4 regions of the Acidovorax sp. GW823-FHT01C06 genome follow, and region 2 is predicted to be linked to each of the others. Evidence: predicted binding sites of a transcription regulator. Region 2 holds the regulator's gene; each other region holds the start of a gene.
The links. Region 2 encodes FNR, which switches genes on or off when oxygen is low (the NO sensors DNR and NnrR bind a similar motif). Its sites were predicted from a motif close to TTGATNNNNATCAA; they were not measured.

Region 1: the regulator FNR is predicted to act here: its motif matches at 2,580-2,593, upstream of AC1RCS_RS17150 (type IV pili methyl-accepting chemotaxis transducer N-terminal domain-containing protein).
Region 3: the regulator FNR is predicted to act here: its motif matches at 2,645-2,658, upstream of clpB (ATP-dependent chaperone ClpB).
Region 4: the regulator FNR is predicted to act here: its motif matches at 2,317-2,330, upstream of AC1RCS_RS04555 (oxygen-binding di-iron domain-containing protein).

Annotation. Positions count from the first base shown of each region.
Region 1 is NZ_JBXAKN010000008.1:133,759-138,526, forward strand. It holds gene AC1RCS_RS17140 (bactofilin family protein) at 1-933, shown strand, start outside; gene AC1RCS_RS17145 (hypothetical protein) at 930-1,604, shown strand; gene AC1RCS_RS17150 (type IV pili methyl-accepting chemotaxis transducer N-terminal domain-containing protein) at 1,639-2,481, opposite strand; gene moaA (GTP 3',8-cyclase MoaA) at 2,648-3,787, shown strand; gene AC1RCS_RS17160 (DUF6713 family protein) at 3,912-4,295, shown strand; gene mobA (molybdenum cofactor guanylyltransferase MobA) at 4,327-4,768, shown strand, end outside.
Region 2 is NZ_JBXAKN010000013.1:56,123-60,890, reverse strand. It holds gene ccoP (cytochrome-c oxidase, cbb3-type subunit III) at 1-106, shown strand, start outside; gene ccoG (cytochrome c oxidase accessory protein CcoG) at 195-1,640, shown strand; gene AC1RCS_RS22175 (FixH family protein) at 1,713-1,994, shown strand; gene AC1RCS_RS22170 (hypothetical protein) at 2,046-2,339, shown strand; gene fnr (fumarate/nitrate reduction transcriptional regulator Fnr) at 2,405-3,127, opposite strand; gene hemN (oxygen-independent coproporphyrinogen III oxidase) at 3,314-4,696, shown strand; gene AC1RCS_RS22155 (sulfite exporter TauE/SafE family protein) at 4,702-4,768, shown strand, end outside.
Region 3 is NZ_JBXAKN010000002.1:260,730-265,497, forward strand. It holds gene clpB (ATP-dependent chaperone ClpB) at 1-2,569, opposite strand, end outside; gene AC1RCS_RS06745 (IPTL-CTERM sorting domain-containing protein) at 2,729-4,768, opposite strand, start outside.
Region 4 is NZ_JBXAKN010000001.1:1,007,745-1,012,512, forward strand. It holds gene msrP (protein-methionine-sulfoxide reductase catalytic subunit MsrP) at 1-616, shown strand, start outside; gene msrQ (protein-methionine-sulfoxide reductase heme-binding subunit MsrQ) at 682-1,332, shown strand; gene AC1RCS_RS04555 (oxygen-binding di-iron domain-containing protein) at 1,442-2,260, opposite strand; gene lptM (LPS translocon maturation chaperone LptM) at 2,395-2,604, opposite strand; gene cyaY (iron donor protein CyaY) at 2,617-2,946, shown strand; gene AC1RCS_RS04570 (penicillin-binding protein 1A) at 3,014-4,768, opposite strand, start outside.

The sequences.
Region 1 (4,768 bases), on a different contig from region 2:
CCCCCCGCGCGCCACGACCCCGCCGACGGAGCCGCTGCCGGCCTGACGGCCGCCACCGACATCACCCGCCACTTCATCCGCGCCAAACGGCCCTGCGCCGACGGCTACCGCTGGTACCTGCGCCGCCAGGAGGGCGCCAGCAACTACCAGGCCTTGCTGGACGACCTGGTGCGCGAAGGCCGGGTGGAAGACGCCTGCTGGATGCTCGACCAGTTCGGCCCCACCAACGACGTGCTGGAGGTGGACCATCTGGAGGCCGACGCGCTGGTGTTCGCCGGCAGCGTGCGGTGCCAGGGCAGCGCCGACGTGGACGGTGTGCTGCGCACCGGCCGCAGCCTCAGCGTGCTGGGCGGCCTGCGGGTGGGCGGTGCGCTGCGGGTGGGAGAAGACCTGCGCGTCGCGGGCGCGCTGCGCTGTGAGGGCAGCGTGCGGCTGCACGGCGATGCGCGCGTGGGCGGCTCCCTGGTGGTGGCGCAGCGGCTGCAGTGCACGGGCGGCCTGCGCGTGGGCGGCGAGCTGGACGCTGGCGCCTCGGCCCACATCGGCGGCCACTGCACCGTGGGCCAGGACCTGCGCGTGGCAGGCGCCCTGGACGGCGGCGGAGGCATCAAGGTGGGCGGCCACCTGCACGGCGACGCGGCCGTGCAGGCCACGCACGGCCTGCAGGTGGCGGGCGACGTGGACTGCCGCGGCCACCTGCAGGTGGGCTCGGGCGTGCGCGCGGGCGGGCGCATCCACGCAGGAGGGGCCATCCGCGCGGGCGAAAGCCTGTCGGCGGGGGAAACCATCGCGGCGGGTGAAGCCTATGGCGTGTACGCCGGCCTGGTGGTGCCGCTGCCCGACTGGCCCCACAGCGCCCGGGTGTGCGCCCGTGAGCAGCCCGCGCGCCTGCTGAGCGGCTGCTGGACCGATGGCCAGGGGCACACGCCATGATGCCCGGGGCCTGCGCCTTGCACCTCGCGCCCCGCATCGCCCCCGGTGCCCCGGCCGGCCGGGGCTGGCTGGGTGCGCTGGGCCACCTGCTGACCGAACTGCGCATCGACGTGGACCTGTCGGGCCGCGACATCCAGCGCGAGTTCGACGCACTGCACGAACGCATCCGCACCAACCACCGCACCCGCGACGCGATGCGTGCGCTGCCCCTGCGCCTGCACGGGCTGGAGTTGCGCCTGCGCGAAGCCGACGGCGAGTATTTTGTCTACGCCATCGACCCGCAGCGCAACCGCATCGTGGCCTACACCGTGTTCAACCGGCTGGTCGAGGTGGACCGCCGCACCGACCGCCACCTGCGCGCGCCCCACACCAAGGTGGTGGACGGCTACCGCCGCATGGGCATTGCCTCCGCCATCTACCGCTGGTGGCTGGACTCGGGCCGCAGCCTCATGACCGGGGCACGCCAGTCCGCCGGGGCCCACGGCCTGTGGATGGCCCTGGCGCGCGACTATGAGCTGGCGGCGGTGCGCATCGACGCGCACAAACGCGTGCAGCGCCTGCCCCTGCCACCACCCCCGGGATTCTTCGACGCGCTGGACACCCGGCTGGTGCTGGTGGGGCGCGATTGCCGCCTGGCGGACTTCACGCAGCACGCGGCCTGCAGCGGCTGATGGGGGGCCGGATGGCCGGATTGCCCCCGGACGCTCAGCCCAGCACCTCGCGCAGGGCTGCCTCGTACAGGTTGGTGAGCTTGTCCATCACGCCCAGCAGGCGCTCGCTGGTGGTGGCCACGGCGTTGAGCCCCACGTCATCGGCCGGGCGGCGCAGGGCCGATTCAAAGAACAGCCACTGCGAGTCGGCCAGCTCCAGCTCGTTGCGGATGGCGGGGGTGGACACCGGCGCCGCCTTCAACGTCTGCAGTGCCTGGCGGAAGTCGGCGGCGTCGGAGGCCAGTTGCGCCTGCACCACCTTGGACTCCACCTTGGCCGCGTGCAGAAAGTAGTTCTTGGCCAGGCGCTGCGACAGCATGCGCTGGCGGCCCGCCAGGTTCACCAGCCGCGCGCTGGGGGCCTGCGCCAGCCTCTCGATCGACTCGGTCACGGCCTGGGAAACCAGCAGCGTGCGGTCGGCTTGGTCGGACGCCGCCACCACCAGCGCCGTCTGGGTGGCTGGCACGGCGGTCAACTGGTTGAGCAGGGCAAACTGCTTTTGCACTTCTTCCAGCTGGCGCCCCACGTCGGCCGGCCAGCGCCCCGACTGCAGGCCCCGCGCCAGTTCGCTGCCGCCCGACTGCACCATCTTGCGCGCCAGCCCCATCACATCCACCGCCGCCCCCGGCAGCACCTGCAGGTACTGCTGGCAATAGGCCTTGGCCATCCGCTGCGACAGGGCGCGGAACCAGCCCGCATAGTTGATGGCCCCCGACAGCCCTATCTGCGCCTGGGCACTGTGGCCCCAGGTGGGCAGCAGGATGCCCGCCGCCACCCATTGAACCGCCACGCGGCGCTGGCATGGCAGGGCGTCGGCGAAGAACTCACGAACTGGCATGGGAATCCCCTGAAATCGGATGCCGTATTGTTGCAATGCAACATCCAGAGCGCCCTGCGCCATGTCAAAGGCGGGCCACGCCGCCGCCGGGGCAGAACTTGACCGCGATCAACTCCGCGCGCAGGGGCTTGCCCCTCCGCGGGGCCCCTTGCGGCAAAATCACCCCATGGCCGAACGTGTGATTCCCCTGGTGGACCAACGCATCGCCGCACTGGCGGCGCGGGTGCCCACGCACCCGGTGGCCCCCACGGGCCAACTCACCGACACCCGGGGCCGCCCGCTGCGCGACCTGCGCATCAGCGTGACGGACCGCTGCAACTTCCGCTGCAACTACTGCATGCCCAAGGAAGTGTTCGACAAGGACTACCCCTACCTGCCGCACGGTGCCTTGCTGAGCTTCGAGGAGATCACCCGGCTGGCGCGGCTGTTCCTGGCGCACGGCGTGCGCAAGATCCGCCTGACCGGCGGCGAGCCCCTGCTGCGCAAGAACCTGGAAGCGCTGGTGGCCCAGCTGGCCCAGCTGCGCACGGTGGACGGCCTGGCGCCCGATCTCACCCTCACCACCAACGGGTCGCTGCTGGCGCGCAAGGCCCAGGCCTTGAAGGATGCGGGCCTGAACCGCGTGACCGTGAGCCTGGACGGACTGGACGACACGATCTTTCGCCGCATGAACGATGTGGACTTTCCGGTGGCCGACGTGCTGGCGGGCATCGAAGCCGCGCACGCGGCGGGCCTGTCGCACATCAAGGTCAACATGGTGGTCAAGCGCGGCACCAACGACCATGAAATCTTGCCCATGGCGCGCCACTTTCGCGGCACGGGCACCACGCTGCGTTTCATCGAGTACATGGACGTGGGCGCCACCAACGGCTGGCGCATGGACGAGGTGCTGCCCTCGGCCGAGCTGATCGAACGCCTGCGCGCCGAGCTGCCGCTGGTGCAGCTCGACCCCAGCAGCCCCGGCGAGACCGCCGAGCGCTGGGGCTATGCCAACGCACAAGGCCAGTACGACCCCGCCCTGGGCGAGGTGGGCGTGATCAGCAGCGTGACCCAGGCCTTCTGCCACGACTGCAACCGCGCGCGCCTGTCCACCGAGGGCAAGCTCTACCTGTGCCTGTTTGCCTCGGAGGGCTACGACCTGCGCACCCTGCTGCGCGGCGGCGCCAGCGACGAAGCGATCGCCTCGGCCATCGCGCCCATCTGGCAACAGCGCGGCGACCGCTATTCGGAGCTGCGCAGCAGCCTGCCGGCGGACACCACACAGGGTGGCGCGCGGCGGGTGGAGATGAGCTATATCGGCGGCTAGCGGTGAGGCAGGCCCCGTGCATCTCGGCCCTGCGGAGCCCCCGCCCCGCGCCATGGTCCGGGCGCCGACGGTTTTCAGGCACCATGGGTGGCCGCGGCCTTCACCTCTTGCCCACACCCACCCCATGCCCCTTCAATCCACGCACCGCGCACTGTTCCTGGCCAATGCCACCGTCCTGGTCACGCACCAGATCGATGCCGCGTACTGGCATGAGTGGGAGCTGTTCCACATTCCCGGCGGCAACCAGGTCAACCTGCTGCTCAACCTGCCCATCATTGCGCTGGTGCTGTATGCCCAGGCGCAGGTCGCCCGGGGCGACGGCCGTTCGGCCCTGGCCTTCTACAAGCTCATGCCCTGCCTGGGAGCCTTGACCGTGGCGATCCACGGCCTGTTCTTTGCGCTGGGGCACGGGGCGTTCGCGCAACCCGTGTCCCTGGGCCTGCTGGCCTGCACGGCCGTCCTTTCGTGCCTGCAACTGACCGCGCTGCGTGCCCGGCAGCCGCTGTAGCACCCTGCTTTTCACCCCATCGCCCACCCCCATGATCGAAACCCAAGACATCACCGGCCTCGTGCTCGCAGGCGGACGCGGCAGCCGCATGGGCGGCGTCGACAAAGGCCTGCAGAACTTTCGCGGCCTGCCGCTGGCGCTGCACACGCTGATGCGGCTGCAGATGCAGACCGGCGCCACCATGGTCAATGCCAACCGCAACCTCGCGGCCTACGAGGCGTTTGGCGCCCCCGTGTGGCCCGATGTGCTGGCCGACTATGCCGGCCCGCTGGCGGGCTTTCTGACGGGGCTGGAGCGTTGCGAAACACCCTGGCTGCTGACGGTGCCCTGCGACACCCCGCTGTTCCCGCTGGACCTGGCCCAGCGCCTGGCGGCCGCGGCAGACGCCCAGGACGCCGACATCGCCATGGCCGCAGCGCCCGAAGACGATGGCACGGGCCGCACCAGCGTGCGCACCCAGCCGGTGTTCTGCC
Region 2 (4,768 bases):
CCAGATGCCGGCCCAGGCCGACAAGTTGACGGAAGCGCAGATCGGCGTGCTGTCTGCGTACGTATGGGGCCTGTCCAACGGCAAGCAGGCTGCCGCGGTGCGCTGATCCGGGCCGGGTGGCGCGCCCCCTGGCGCTGCGCCCGGCTTTTTGCCCCATTGCTGAAGACACACCAAGCCAATAGGTCGACACCACCATGAAGCCACCCAGCGGGCCAGCCCGCAAGGTCATTCCGATTGCACCGGTTGCATCCGATGCCTCGTCCGAGGGCGAGATCGTCTCCTTGTACGAAGCGCAGAAGAAGATTTACCCGCGCTCCATCAGTGGCCTGTTCGCACGCTGGCGCTGGGGCATGGTGTTTCTCACGCAGCTGGTCTTTTACGGCCTTCCCTGGTTCGAGTGGGGGCAGCGCCAGATGGTGCTGTTCGACCTGGGGGCACGGCGGTTCTATATTTTCGGGCTGGTGCTCTATCCGCAGGACTTCATCTATCTCACGGGCCTGCTCATCATCTCGGCGCTGTCGCTTTTCCTGTTCACGGCCGTGGCGGGGCGGCTGTGGTGCGGTTTCGCCTGTCCCCAGACGGTCTACACCGAAATGTTCATGTGGATCGAGCACAAGATCGAAGGCGATCGCAGTGCCCGGTTGCGGCTGGACAACGGGCCCTGGAGCTTCGAGAAGATCCGCAAGAAGTTTCTCAAACAGGTGGTATGGATCACCGTGGCGCTGTGGACGGGGTTCACGTTCGTGGGCTATTTCGTGCCCATTCGTGAGCTCGGCGCGGAACTGCTGGCGCTGCAGGGCAACTGGCAGATATTCTGGGTGCTGTTCTACGGCTTTGCCACGTATGGCAATGCGGGCTACATGCGCGAGCAGGTGTGCAAGTACATGTGCCCCTACGCGCGCTTTCAGAGCGCGATGTTCGACCGGGACACCCTGATCGTGAGCTATGACGTGGAACGCGGCGAGCCGCGCGGCCCGCGCAACAAGACGATCGACCACAAGGCCAAGGGCCTGGGTGACTGCATTGACTGCACCCTGTGCGTGCAGGTGTGTCCCGTGGGCATCGATATCCGCAAGGGCCTGCAGTACGAGTGCATTGGCTGCGGACTGTGCGTGGATGCGTGCAACACGGTGATGGACAAGATGCACTACCCCCGGGGGCTGATCCGCTTTTCCACGCAGAACGGCGTGGCGCAGCGCTGGAGCCAGTCGCAGATCCTGCGGCGCGTCCTGCGGCCTCGCGTGCTGATCTACACCGCCGTGCTGGTGGCACTGTGCGTGGGCATGATGGCCAGCCTGGTCACCCGCACGCCGCTCAAGGTGGATGTGGTGCGCGACCGCGCGGCCCTGTCGCGCATCGTGGCGGGCGGCAAGCTGGAGAATATCTACCGCCTGCAGATCATGAACGCCACCGAAGGCCCCCAGCGCTACCGCATCGGCGCCCGCGGCCTGGACGGGCTGGAGGTGGCCTCTGAAGCCGAGGTGGACATTGGCCCCGCGGAGTCCCGGTGGGTGGCCGTGCGCCTGCAGATACCGTATGGCTCCGCGCCCCCGGGCTCCCATGCCGTGCAGTTCGATGTGCAGGCGGTGGGCGCTGCGGCCCATGTGACCGAGAAGTCCGTATTCCTGGTGCCCCGATGAGGCGACGTGCACCCCGGTGCACGGCCCCGGGGACGTTGTATGACCGAGAAGATTTTTGAGGAGCAAGCACCCATGCCATCCAATCCAGCCATCGGCTCCGCCCCCGCCACCGCTGCGCCCTGGTGGAAATTCGGCCACGTCTGGCTGATCATCGCCGGCCCTGCCATCGTCATCGTGGCGGGCTTTGTCACGCTGTGGCTGGCGATTTCGCGGCCAGACCCCGTGGTCGCCGAGGACTACTACCGCCAGGGCATCGAAATCAACAAGACGCTGGAGGCTCCGGAGAAGAGCCTGGCCCCGGCTATGAAGGGCCGCAACCACGCGGCGACACCGGTTCAGGACCAGCCACGCTGAAACCCCTGGCCGAGCAGCGGGTCTGCGCGGCCTTACCAGGAGACAACCCCGATGTGGACGCAACGCCTGATGTGGATTGCATGGCCCGCCTTTCTGATGGCGGGCGCGATGGAGATGCTGGTTTTTGCGATGGTGGACCCGCAGGACCTGCATTGGTTCGGGCAGCCGCTGGCCCTGTCGCGCCAGGGCGTCTACACGCTCGCGTTCTTTGCGTTCTGGGCCATCACCATGGCCTCCAGCGCGTTGACCACGCTGCTGGCAATGTCGCCCTTTGAACTCAACCGCTGCCCCGTGCCCGAAGGCGAGCGCCCTGATGATTGCCGAAAGACATCATCCTGCCCTTGAACAGCGCACCGGCCGGGCTCCGGTGGCAAGGCGTTGCCGGGACGGGCGGACCTGGCTCGCCTTGCTCAGTGGCAGGCGGACTGGTTGTTCACGATGCGCTTGAGCGCGTCGGTCTCGAGGATGCGGACATGGCGCTGCTTGACTTCGACAATGCCTTCTTCCACAAACTTGGAGAAGGTGCGGCTCACGGTCTCGAGCTTGAGGCCCAGGTAGCTGCCGATCTCCTCGCGCGTCATGCGCAGCACCAGCTCGGACTGCGAGAATCCGCGGGCGTGCAGGCGCTGCACCAGATTGAGCAGGAACGCTGCCAGGCGCTCCTCGGCACGCATGCTGCCCAGCAGCAGCATCACGCCGTGTTCGCGCACGATCTCGCGGCTCATGATCTTGTGCACGTGGTGCTGCAGCGCGGTGACCTCGCGGGACAGTTCCTCGATGCGGTCAAACGGCATGACGCAGACCTCGGCGTCTTCCAGGGCCACCGCATCGCAGGTGTGGTGGTCATTCACGATGCCGTCCAGGCCGATGATCTCGCCCGCCATCTGGAACCCCGTGACTTGGTCGCGTCCGTCCTCGGTGGCCACGCAGGTCTTGAAAAAGCCGGTGCGGATGGCATAAAGCGAGGTGAACGACTCACCATTGCGAAACAGCGTGCCGCCGCGCTTCACCTTGCGGCGAACTGCAACGACCTCGTCGATGCGGTGCAGTTGCTCTTCGCTCAGGCCCACCGGCATGCACAGCTCGCGCAGGTTGCAATTGGAACAGGCGACTTTGATGGTGAGCGGGTTCATAGGCACAGGGCGGAGTTAGGTTTCGAGCATACCGCCCGATGGCCGAAGAGGGAGTCTCTTGGAGGGCGGGCAGGCGACTGACATGCATCAAATTGTCGCTGTTCCGGCCACTCCATCACTTGATTCATGTCAAGGACATGGGGAGCAGCTTACGGCACAGTCAAGGTGTACGCAAGGATTCGCCCCATGACCGCTGTTTCGCCTGACCTGCTGCGCCGTTTTGACGTACCAGGCCCCCGCTATACCTCCTATCCGACGGCCGACCGGTTTGTGGAAGCCTTCGGCCAGGAGGACTACGCCCTCGCCCTCGAGCAGCGCCGCATGGGCACCCTGACCAAGGCGCTGCCCTTGTCCCTGTATGTGCACATCCCCTTTTGCGAGTCGCTGTGCTACTACTGCGCCTGCAACAAGATCATCACCAAGCACCACGACCGGGCTGAAGTCTATCTGCGCTATCTCAGCCGCGAGATCGATCTGCACACGGCGCACTGCGGCACGGGCCAGGTGGTGAGCCAGCTGCACCTGGGCGGCGGCACTCCCACCTTCCTGTCGGACGATGGCTTGCGGGAACTCATGGCGATGCTCCAGCGCAGCTTCACCCTGGCGCCGGGCGGGGAGTACTCGATCGAGGTGGACCCCCGTACCGTCAATGCCGACCGGCTTGCCGTGCTCGCGGAGCTTGGATTCAACCGGCTGAGTTTTGGCGTGCAGGATTTTGACCCCGAGGTCCAGAAGGCGGTGCACCGCATCCAGCCCGCCGAACAGGTGTTTTCGCTGGTGGAATCCGCGCGCTCGCTCGGCTTCGAATCGATCAATGTGGACCTGATCTACGGGTTGCCGCGCCAGACGCCGGAGTCGTTCGACCGTACGCTGGCGCAGGTGGTTCAGTTGCGGCCTGATCGCATTGCGCTGTATGCCTATGCCCACCTGCCGGAGCGGTTCAAGCCCCAGCGCCGCATCCTCTCCGCCGAACTGCCCGCAGCCTCCGGCAAGGTGTCGATGCTCTCCCGTTCGCTCGACGCGTTCATGGGCGCCGGCTATGTGTATGTGGGGATGGACCACTTCGCGCTGCCGGAGGACTCGCTGGCCGTCGCCAAGCGGCAGGGCCGCCTGCACCGTAACTTCCAGGGCTACAGCACCCAGCCCGACTGCGACCTGATCGGCCTGGGCGTGTCGGCCATTGGCAGGGTCGGCGCCACCTACAGCCAGAACGCCAAGACCCTGGATGAGTACTACGACCTGCTGAACCAGGGGCGTCTGCCCGTGGTGCGTGGCTTGGCCCTGACGCGGGACGACCTCGTGCGCCGCGCCGTCATCATGTCCTTGATGTGCCAGGGAGAACTGCTGTTCGAGCCCATGGAACAGGCCTGGCTTCTCGATTTTCGGCACTATTTCTCCGCCGAACTGGCGCAACTCGACACCATGGCCGAGCAGGGGCTGGTCAAGGTGAGGCCCGACGGTGTCGAGGTCACGGCCATGGGCTGGTTCTTCGTGCGCGGCATCGCCATGGTTTTCGACCGATATCTGCAGGCAGACCGCAACCGCGCGCGTTTTTCACGCATCATCTGAATCCCATGCTTGCAACGGTTGCCTCGACTGCCTTGTTGATGGGGCTCGTTGGCGGGTCCCATTGCCTGGCCA
Region 3 (4,768 bases), on a different contig from region 2:
GCTCCAGCACGGGGTTCACGGTGACCGGAATCACGCTCTTGGGCGGGAAACGCCCTTCCAGCAACAACTTGGACAGCGGGTTCTCGATGCGCTGCTGGATCGCCCGCTTGAGCGGCCGCGCGCCGAACACCGGGTCGAACCCCACCTTGGCCAATTCTGCCAAGGCCGCATCCGACACCTGCAATTCCAAATCCATCTTGGCCAGCCGGGATTGCAGCAGCTGCAGCTGGATCCTGGCGATCGAGGCGATGTGCTGCGCGTCCAGCGCGTGGAACACCACGGTCTCGTCGATGCGGTTGAGGAACTCGGGCCGGAAGTGGTTCTTGAGCTCGCCCCACACCGCTTCCTTGATGTCCTCGGAGTCCTGTCCGACCATGGCCTGGATCAGGTGCGAGCCGATGTTGCTCGTCATCACGATCACCGTGTTCTTGAAGTCCACGGTACGTCCCTGGCCGTCGGTCAGGCGGCCGTCGTCCAGCACCTGCAGCAGCACGTTGAACACATCCGGGTGGGCCTTCTCCACCTCGTCGAGCAGCAGCACGCTGTAGGGCTTGCGGCGCACGGCCTCCGTGAGGTAGCCACCCTCCTCGTAGCCCACGTAGCCGGGCGGCGCGCCGATCAGGCGGGCCACCGAGTGCTTTTCCATGAACTCGCTCATGTCGATGCGCACCAGGTGGTCCTCGCTGTCGAACAGAAAGCCCGCCAGCGCCTTGCACAGCTCGGTCTTGCCCACGCCCGTGGGGCCCAGGAACAGGAACGAGCCCGTGGGGCGGTTGGGGTCACTCAGGCCCGAGCGCGAACGGCGGATGGCGTTGGCCACGGCGGCGATCGCCTCCTCCTGGCCCACCACGCGTTCATGCAGCTTGGCCTCCATCAGCAGGAGCTTGTCCTTTTCGCCCTGCATCATCTTGGCCACCGGAATGCCCGTGGCGCGGCTCACCACCTCGGCAATTTCTTCGGCACCCACCTGTGTGCGCAGCAGGCGGCGGGTGGCGGGGGCGCCGTCCTTGCCATCCTCCTGCGCCTGCGCTTCCTTCAGCTGCTTTTCCAGGTCGGGCAGCTTGCCGTACTGCAGCTCGGCCACCTTGTTGAAGTCGCCCTTGCGGGTGAATTCCTCGATCTGGAACTTGAGCTTGTCGATGGCCTCGCGCACGTGCGCGCTGCCCTGCGCCTGGGCTTTTTCGGACTGCCAGATCTCGTCGTAGTCGGCGATTTCCTTTTGCAGCTTGGCGATCTCTTCCTCGATGAGCGCAAAGCGCTTTTGCGAGGACTCATCCTTCTCGCGGCGCACCGCTTCGCGCTCGATCTGCAGCTGGATCAGGCGGCGGTCGAGCTTGTCCATCACCTCGGGCTTGGAGTCCATCTCGATCTTGATCTTGGACGCGGCCTCGTCGATGAGGTCAATCGCCTTGTCGGGCAGGAAGCGGTCGGTGATGTAGCGGTTGGACAGCTCGGCCGCGGCCACGATGGCCGGGTCGGTGATGTCCACGCCGTGGTGCACCTCGTACTTTTCCTGCAGGCCGCGCAGGATGGCGATGGTCGCCTCCACGGTGGGTTCGCCCACGAGGATCTTCTGGAAGCGCCGCTCCAGCGCGGCGTCCTTCTCGATGTACTTGCGGTACTCGTCGAGCGTGGTCGCGCCCACGCAGTGCAGCTCGCCGCGCGCAAGCGCTGGCTTGAGCATGTTGCCCGCATCCATCGCGCCCTCGGCCTTGCCCGCGCCCACCATGGTGTGCAGCTCGTCGATGAAGACTATTGTTTGCCCCTCGTCCTTGGCCAATTCGTTCAGCACGGTCTTCAGGCGCTCCTCGAACTCGCCGCGGAACTTGGCGCCCGCGAGCAGCGCCGCCATGTCCAGCGACAGCACGCGCTTGTTCTTGAGCGACTCGGGTACCTCGCCGGCCACGATGCGCTGGGCCAGGCCTTCGACGATGGCCGTCTTGCCCACGCCGGGCTCGCCGATGAGCACCGGGTTGTTCTTGGTGCGGCGCTGCAGCACCTGGATGGCGCGGCGGATCTCGTCGTCGCGGCCGATCACGGGGTCGAGCTTGCCGATGCGCGCGCGCTCGGTCAGGTCGATGCAGTACTTGGCCAGGGCGCCGCGCTGGCCCTCGGCCTCGGCACTGTCCATCTTCTGGCCGCCGCGCACGGCATCGATGGCGGCTTCCAGGCTCTTGCGCGTCAGGCCGTTGTCCTTGGCGATCTTGGCGGCCTCGCCCTTGCTGTCGATCACGGCCAGCAGGAACAGCTCGCTGGCGATGAACTGGTCGCCGCGCTTGATGGCCTCCTTCTCGGTGGCCTGCAGCACGCGGCCGAGCTCCGGGCCGCCCTGCACCTGCTCGTTGCCCTGCACCTGGGGCAGGCGCTTGACGGCGGCCTCGGCCGCAGCCAGCAGGCCGGGCACATTGGCGCCCGCACGCTGCAGCAGCGCCTTGGGGCCGTCGTCCTGCTTGAGCATGGCCACGAGCATGTGCACGGGCTCGATGTAGGCGTGGTCATTGCCCAGGGCGATGCTCTGGGCATCGCTCAGGGCTTCCTGGAACTTGGTGGTGAATTTGTCGAGACGCATGGTGGATGTCCTCCGAATTGCAGAGCACTTGAGGCGGGGTGTGCCTGATTTCAAGACACTGCCCCCGCCCACCGATTGACCTGCGTCAGCGAATCATCCAGCCGATGGCTTCCCCATTAGCTACCATTTTTATAGCTGCCAGCGCTTTACCATCAAGCGCTAGCGGCTGATTTCTCTCGAAACTCCGGACCAGGTACCGGCCCAGTGGGCCCGCAGGGCCGTGCGCCGGCCGCCCCGCAAGGCCAGCAACCCCAGAAGGGCAGCCAGCCCACCCAGGCCCCCGGCCGACAGCGTGGGGATCGCCACCGGGCCAGGCGCCAGCAGCACGGGGACGACAGGGTCGTTGATGGTGCCATCCTGCGCGCCAAAGCTGTCGTCCCCCCAGCCACCGTCCGTCACATCGTAGGTCACGGTGTTGCCGCTGATCTGCAGGTTCACGGGGTCGTAGTATCGGCTGGAGGAAGGGCTGTCGGGTGTGGGCCCGTACTTCTTCACGGTGAAGCCCGTGAGGTCTGGAAAGGTCACCGCCACACGCACCGTCTCACCCGGCTGGCAATGGATGAGCCGCAGGCGGAACGCCCCGTGCGGCAAGGTGGCGCCGGGGTACGGCGCCGGCGCCGCCACCGGGCCGGTGCCCGCCAGGTCCAGCTGGCAGCCCGTGCTGCCATCCACCACGCCCACGTTGACGGGCCCCGATCCGGTGTTCGTGGGTGTGGGCAGGGTTTCAAAACGCGCCTGCACGGTGCAGGCGGCCGTCACCGCTGCCGTGGTGTAGGTGCTACCGGCCAGGCTGCCGCCACAGCCCGCCACGGACGCGATGCGGTAACCCGCGCCGGGCGTGACGGTGAAGGCCTGCGTCTGTCCCTGCGCCACGTCGACCGTGCCGGCCGGGCCGATGCTGCCACCCGAGCCCGCCAGGGCCGTGACCGCGTGCCGGACCGTCTGGTCGCGGACCACGGTGATGGTGTACGTCCGGCGGGCCACGCCGTTCTGCGCGAGCACCTCCACCTGGATCACATTGGTACCCGGCACCAGGGCCAGGGGCGGCGTCGCGGAGCCGCTGGCCACGGGCGTGCCGTTCACGGTGATGGAGGCCCCGGCATCGGCGGCGACGGGCGTCAGGGAAAGCGCGGTCACCGCATGCGGCACGCCAGCCGCATACGCCACTACCTGCGGCTGGAACGCGGGGCTGAGGACACCCTGCGACAGCGCCAGGGAGGCCAATGCGGCATCGGCCGACGGGGAGGCATTCATCAGCACCGTGATGCCCGCGATACCGTTGGCAATGGCGACGTCCGGCCTGCCGTCGCCATTGAAATCGGCCACCGCCATCTGCTCGGCCGTGCCTCCGGCGAACCGCGCGACAGGCAGGCCCAGAGCGCCCACCCCGGCCTGCCCGCGCAGGATGGCGATCCCACCCGACGCGTCGGCGCCCACCACGTCGGGCAGCCCGTCGCCATCGAAATCCGCGGCCGCGAGCGCCTTGGCCGCGAGCCCTGCGCCGTACTGTCCCACCACGCCCATCGCCTGCCCGGGCGCCGCGGCCAGAGACGCGATCTGCGTGCCGGCGGCCGTGAACACCCCCGCCCGCCCCGCGACGCCCCACCCCGCGACCGCGCCGAGCGGGCCGGCCGAGACTGGCAGGTAGACCGGCTCCAGCGGCTGCGAAGCGGCGGACAGCGAAGTGCCCACGGTGCCCGCCGAGGTCGCGGCCACCAGGTCGGTGCGCCCATCCTGGTTGACATCGACCGGCGCGAAGCCCCGCACGCCCTGCCACACCGTCATGTCCAGCATGTCGACGGCGCCTTGGGGCGTGACGCCCACCCATCGGATGGCTTCGAGCGAGCTGGTCGTCTCCAGCGCCCACACGGCAGCATGGGCAGGGTAGCCCGGCCCGCGAAATGTCCCGGTGACGATCGACCTGGGCGACAGCCCGGTAAAGAAACCCTGGCCCGCCAGGGAGAAGTCGCCCGCCCCCCGGCCCAGATAGACCATGACGCTCCGGTCGGTTTCGCTGACCACCGCCAGGTCCGCGTGGCCATCCCCGTCGAGGTCGCCAGCGGCCAGCGCGCGCACCTGCGCCCCGGTATCGAGCCGCGTGGACAACACGAAGCCGCCCTGGCCATCGCCCCGCAGGATCCAGACACTGGATTCATCCGCGTAGGCGACGGCCAGGTCGATCCGCCCGTCCTCGTTGAA
Region 4 (4,768 bases), on a different contig from region 2:
GTACGGCATTGAAGACCTGCTCAAGCTCAGTGCCCAGGAAGAGCGCATCTACCGGCTGCGCTGCGTGGAGGGCTGGTCGATGGTGATTCCATGGGTGGGCTATTCGCTGTCCGAACTGATCAAGCGGGTGGAGCCGCAAGGCAGCGCCAAGTATGTGGAATTCGTGACGCTGGCCGACAAGGCCACCATGCCGTTTGTCGGCTCGCGCGTGCTTGACTGGCCCTATGTGGAGGGCTTGCGCCTGGACGAGGCCATGCACCCGCTGACGCTGCTGGCGTTCGGCATGTACGGCGAAGTGCTGCCCAACCAGAATGGCGCGCCGGTGCGCCTGGTGGTGCCCTGGAAATATGGATTCAAGAGTGCCAAGAGCATCGTCAAGATCCGTTTTGTCGAGAAGGAGCCAGGCACGGCGTGGAACAAGGCGGCCAAACAGGAGTACGGCTTCTACTCCAACGTGAACCCCGAGGTGGACCACCCCCGATGGAGCCAGGCCACCGAACGGCGCATTGGCGAAGACGGCCTCTTTGCCAAGAAGCGCAAGACGCTGATGTTCAACGGCTACGAAGCCCAGGTGGGGCAGCTGTACGCGGGCATGGACCTCAAGAAGTTCTACTGACCGCCGCGTCCGCCCGGCTTCGCCGTCACGTCCGGTGGCGAAAGCCCGGCCCGGCCCTTGCCCCCATGCGAAAACTGCTGCTCCATCCTGCCGCCAAGCCCGTGGTGTTCGTGCTGTGCCTGCTTCCGCTGGCCTGGCTGGTGTATGCCGCGGCCGCCAACGAACTGGGGGCCAACCCTGCCGAAGCCCTGATCCGCGCCACGGGCGACTGGACGCTGCGCGCGTTGTGCCTGGTGCTGGCGGTGACACCGCTGCGCGTGCTCGCCTCCACGCCCCAGCTCGCGCGCTTTCGGCGCATGCTGGGGCTGTTCGTGTTCTTCTATGGGTTGCTGCACCTGCTGAGCTACGCCTGGTTCGACATGGGCTTTGATGTGGCCGACATCGTGCGCGACATCGTCAAGCGGCCCTTCATCCTGGTGGGGTCCCTGGCGCTGCTGGTGCTCACGCTGCTCGCCGCCACGTCGTTCAACCGCGCCATCAAGGCGCTGGGTGCAAGGCGCTGGCAGGCCCTGCACCGCAGCGTGTACGCGGTGGCGGGGCTGGCCATCCTGCATTTTTTCTGGATGCGCGCGGGCAAGAACGATTTTGGCGAGGTGGCGGTCTACGCGGTGGTGCTCGCGGCCCTGCTCGGCTGGCGGCTGTGGCACCGGCTGCGCAAGCGGCAGGCGGCGCAGGGGGCGGCGGCTCCCCGCCGGACGGCCGCTGGGGCCCGGTAACGCAATGCGGATGGATGCTAGATCGATTGCTATAAAATATATAGCTACCTGCGCTTGCCAGTAAAGCGCCAGGCCCTGTTTTTATTGAAGATCGAGCAAACGGCCCGTGCTACCGCCCCAGCCCGGGCCGCAGCTGCCGGGTCACCGGATCGATGTAGCTGGTGGGCAATTGGTAGGCCCGGTCGTCGAACAGGTCGATGCCGCACATCAGGTTCTCGATCCAGTCCATGAAGTCGCTGATGGCCTGCTTGCCGATGATCGGCGCGCCGTGCTGCGGAACGAGCATGGAAATATCGAGCTGCCGCGCCATGCGCACCCACAGCCGCAGGATCTTGTTGGAGACCATGTAGCGGCGGTGAAACCCCTCCATGCGCGGGATGTGCGCCTTGAGGTCGGTCACCGGCACGCGTGCCTCGGCACCGGACATCATGGACACCCCCAGATCGCCCGTGAACAGGATGCGGCTGACCGGGTCGTAGAAATGGAAATTGCCTTCGGAATGCATGAAATGCGCAGGCAGCAGCACCAGTTCATGGCGGCCCAGCGGCAGGTGGCCGCCGCTGTCGGGCACCCCGATGACCCGGTTCTCCGTCTTGCCGACCTTGGTGAAGTGCGGGGCGAAACGCTCCCACACGCGCGAGATCACCAAGTCTGCCTTGGTGCTGGTCATCCACCGGTCCAGCGAGGCAATGATGTCCGGGTCCGCGTGCGAGGCGATCAGGTACGACAGCTTGTGTGGCGGGAAATGCTTGGTCATTCCCATGAACAGCTCGTTGAAAGCGAGATTGCCGCCGGGATCGATGATGGCGCCCGTGTCGTCGTCCACGATCAGGAACTGGTTGGCCTGCACGGCCTGGCCGTCTTCCTCGATGAGGTCGGTGAACATCAGACAAGCGTGATTCTTGTCGCGGTAGAGTTCCAGGGCCATGGCCATCCTGCAGTGCGATAAAGCACGGACTGTACGATTGACCCTTCGAGGTGTCCTTGATGGAAATCAAGCACCTCGGCATTGGTAGTGGCAGCCAGGTGGGCCGCAGGCCCCTGCCGGCGATTCGCCGCGGCTTAACGCGGCTGCGACGCGGCAGCCGCCGGTGCCTGGGCGGGCGTGGTCGTGCCGACGCTGGGTGTCAGGGTCTGCGGAAGGGTTGCGCGCTGTGCAGCCGCGGGGCTGCTGGGAAGATACAGGGGGCCTCGCTGGCCGCAGCCCGCAAGGGCCGCCGTACTGGCGGCAAGGACAAGCGTCCTGACTAGAATTTGGGAAGCTATCAACATGCGCAAATTGTAATGACCGACCTTGAATTCCTGGACCACGCCGAAAAACTGCTTCTGGCCGTCGAGCGCAGTTGTGATCGCATCAACGACGCGACCGAGGCCGATGTAGACGCCCAGCGCTCGGGGGGCATGGTGACGCTGACCTTCCCCAACCGCAGCCAGATCGTGATCAATCTCCAAAAGCCGCTCCACGAGGTCTGGATGGCGGCCCGCTCCGGTGGCTACCATTACCGTTTCGATGGCCAGGCATGGCAAGACACCAAGGGCGCGGGAGAGTTCTTTGACTGCCTGAGCCGCGATGCAGCCCGGCAAGCGGGCCTGCCGCTGCAGTTCTCGGCCTAGGGAAACCGCCTCAGCCTGGCTCAAGCTTGCGGCCCCCCAGGCTGGGCCTCTGATAGTCCCGGCCGTGTCAGTTGCGGAACAGGTCCAGGATGCGGTTTCGCTCCTCCGCCGGGGGCGGTGCGTGCGGGGCCACCGCCGGTGACGCAGAGCGATCATCAATGCCCACACTGGAGATGCCGCTGTGGCGGGCGTACTCCTCGTAGAACCACTCCCCGCCGACGTTGACGACGCCAGCCGGCACCGTGGGTTCCATGACCGGCACACCCTTGAGCGCCCGTTCCATGAAATTGATCCATACTGGCAGGCTGAGCCCGCCCCCGGTTTCGCGGCTTCCGAGGTTGCGGGGCGTGTCGTAACCAATCCAGGTCACGGCGGCGATGGTAGGCTGGTAGCCGGCGAACCAGGCGTCGACCGAATCATTGGTGGTGCCGGTCTTTCCGTAAAGGTCCGGGCGCTTGAGCGTGGATTGCGCGCGCGCGGCGGTGCCGGACCGTGTCACCTCCTGAAGGAGGCTGTTCATGATGAAGGCGTTGCGGGCGTCGATGGCACGGGGCTGCTCGCTGGTCACCGGTGGCGTGGTTTCCGAGATCACGCGGCCCTTGTGGTCCGTGACCTTGGCGATCAGCCAGGGATTCACACGGTATCCGCCATTGGCGAACACGGAATAGGCGGTCGCCATCTGCAGCGGCGTGACCGAACCGGCGCCCAGGGCCATCGTGAGGTAGGCCGGGTGCTTTTCCGCATCGAAGCCAAAACGCGACACCCATTCCTGGGCCGTCTTGGGGCCCACGGCCTGCAGGATCCGGATCGAGATCATGTTCTTGGACTTGGCCAGGCCGGTGCGCATGCTCATCGGCCCGTCGTACTTTCCGTCGTAGTTCTTGGGCTCCCACGGCTGGCCGCCCGTGACGCCGGCGTCAAAGAACAGCGGGGCGTCATTGATGACCGTAGCGGGCGTGAACCCCTTTTCCAGCGCCGCGGAATAAATGAAGGGCTTGAAGCTAGACCCCGGCTGGCGCCACGCCTGGGCCGCGTGATTGAACTTGTTCTTGTCAAAGTCAAACCCACCCACCAGGGCCCGGATGGCTCCGCTGCGCGGGTCCAGGGCCACGAACGCGCCCTCGACTTCAGGCAGTTGTGTGATCTCCCAGGCGTTCTTGGGGGTCTTCACGACCCGGATCACCGCACCTCGGCGAATCTTGATGTTCGGCGGTGCCTTGTCGCTGAGGCCCGACTGCGCGGGCTTCAGGCCGTCGCCGGTGATCTCGAGGTTGTCGCCGTTGGCTCGGGCCGCAATGATCTTGCGGTGAGAGGCTTCCAGAACGACGGCGGAGAGGACATCCCCGTTGTCCGGGTGATTGGCCAATGCGTCGTCAATGGCATCCTCGACCTCCTGGGCTGCAGTGGGCAAGGCCACGAACTTCTCCGGCCCCCGGTACTGCTGTCGCCGCTCGTAGTCCATGATGCCCCGGCGCAGCGACCCATAGGCAGCTTCCTGCTCTGCCGCGTTGAGGGTCGTGTAGACATTCAATCCCCGTGTGTAGGCCTCGTTGCCATACTGAGTGAAGATCAGCTGGCGCGCCATCTCGGCGACGTACTCCGCATGGATCCGGGTGCTGTCCGGTCCTGACCGGATTTTGAGTTCTTCCTTCTTGGCGTCCGTAGCCTGCTGGGCTGTGATGAATCCGTTCTCCTCCATGCGCTCGATGATGTACAACTGCCTGGAGCGCGCCCGTTTCGGATTGCTGATCGGGTTGTACGCGGAGGGCGCCTTGGGCAGGCCGGCCAGCATGGCAGCCTCCGCCACCGACACGGCTTTCAA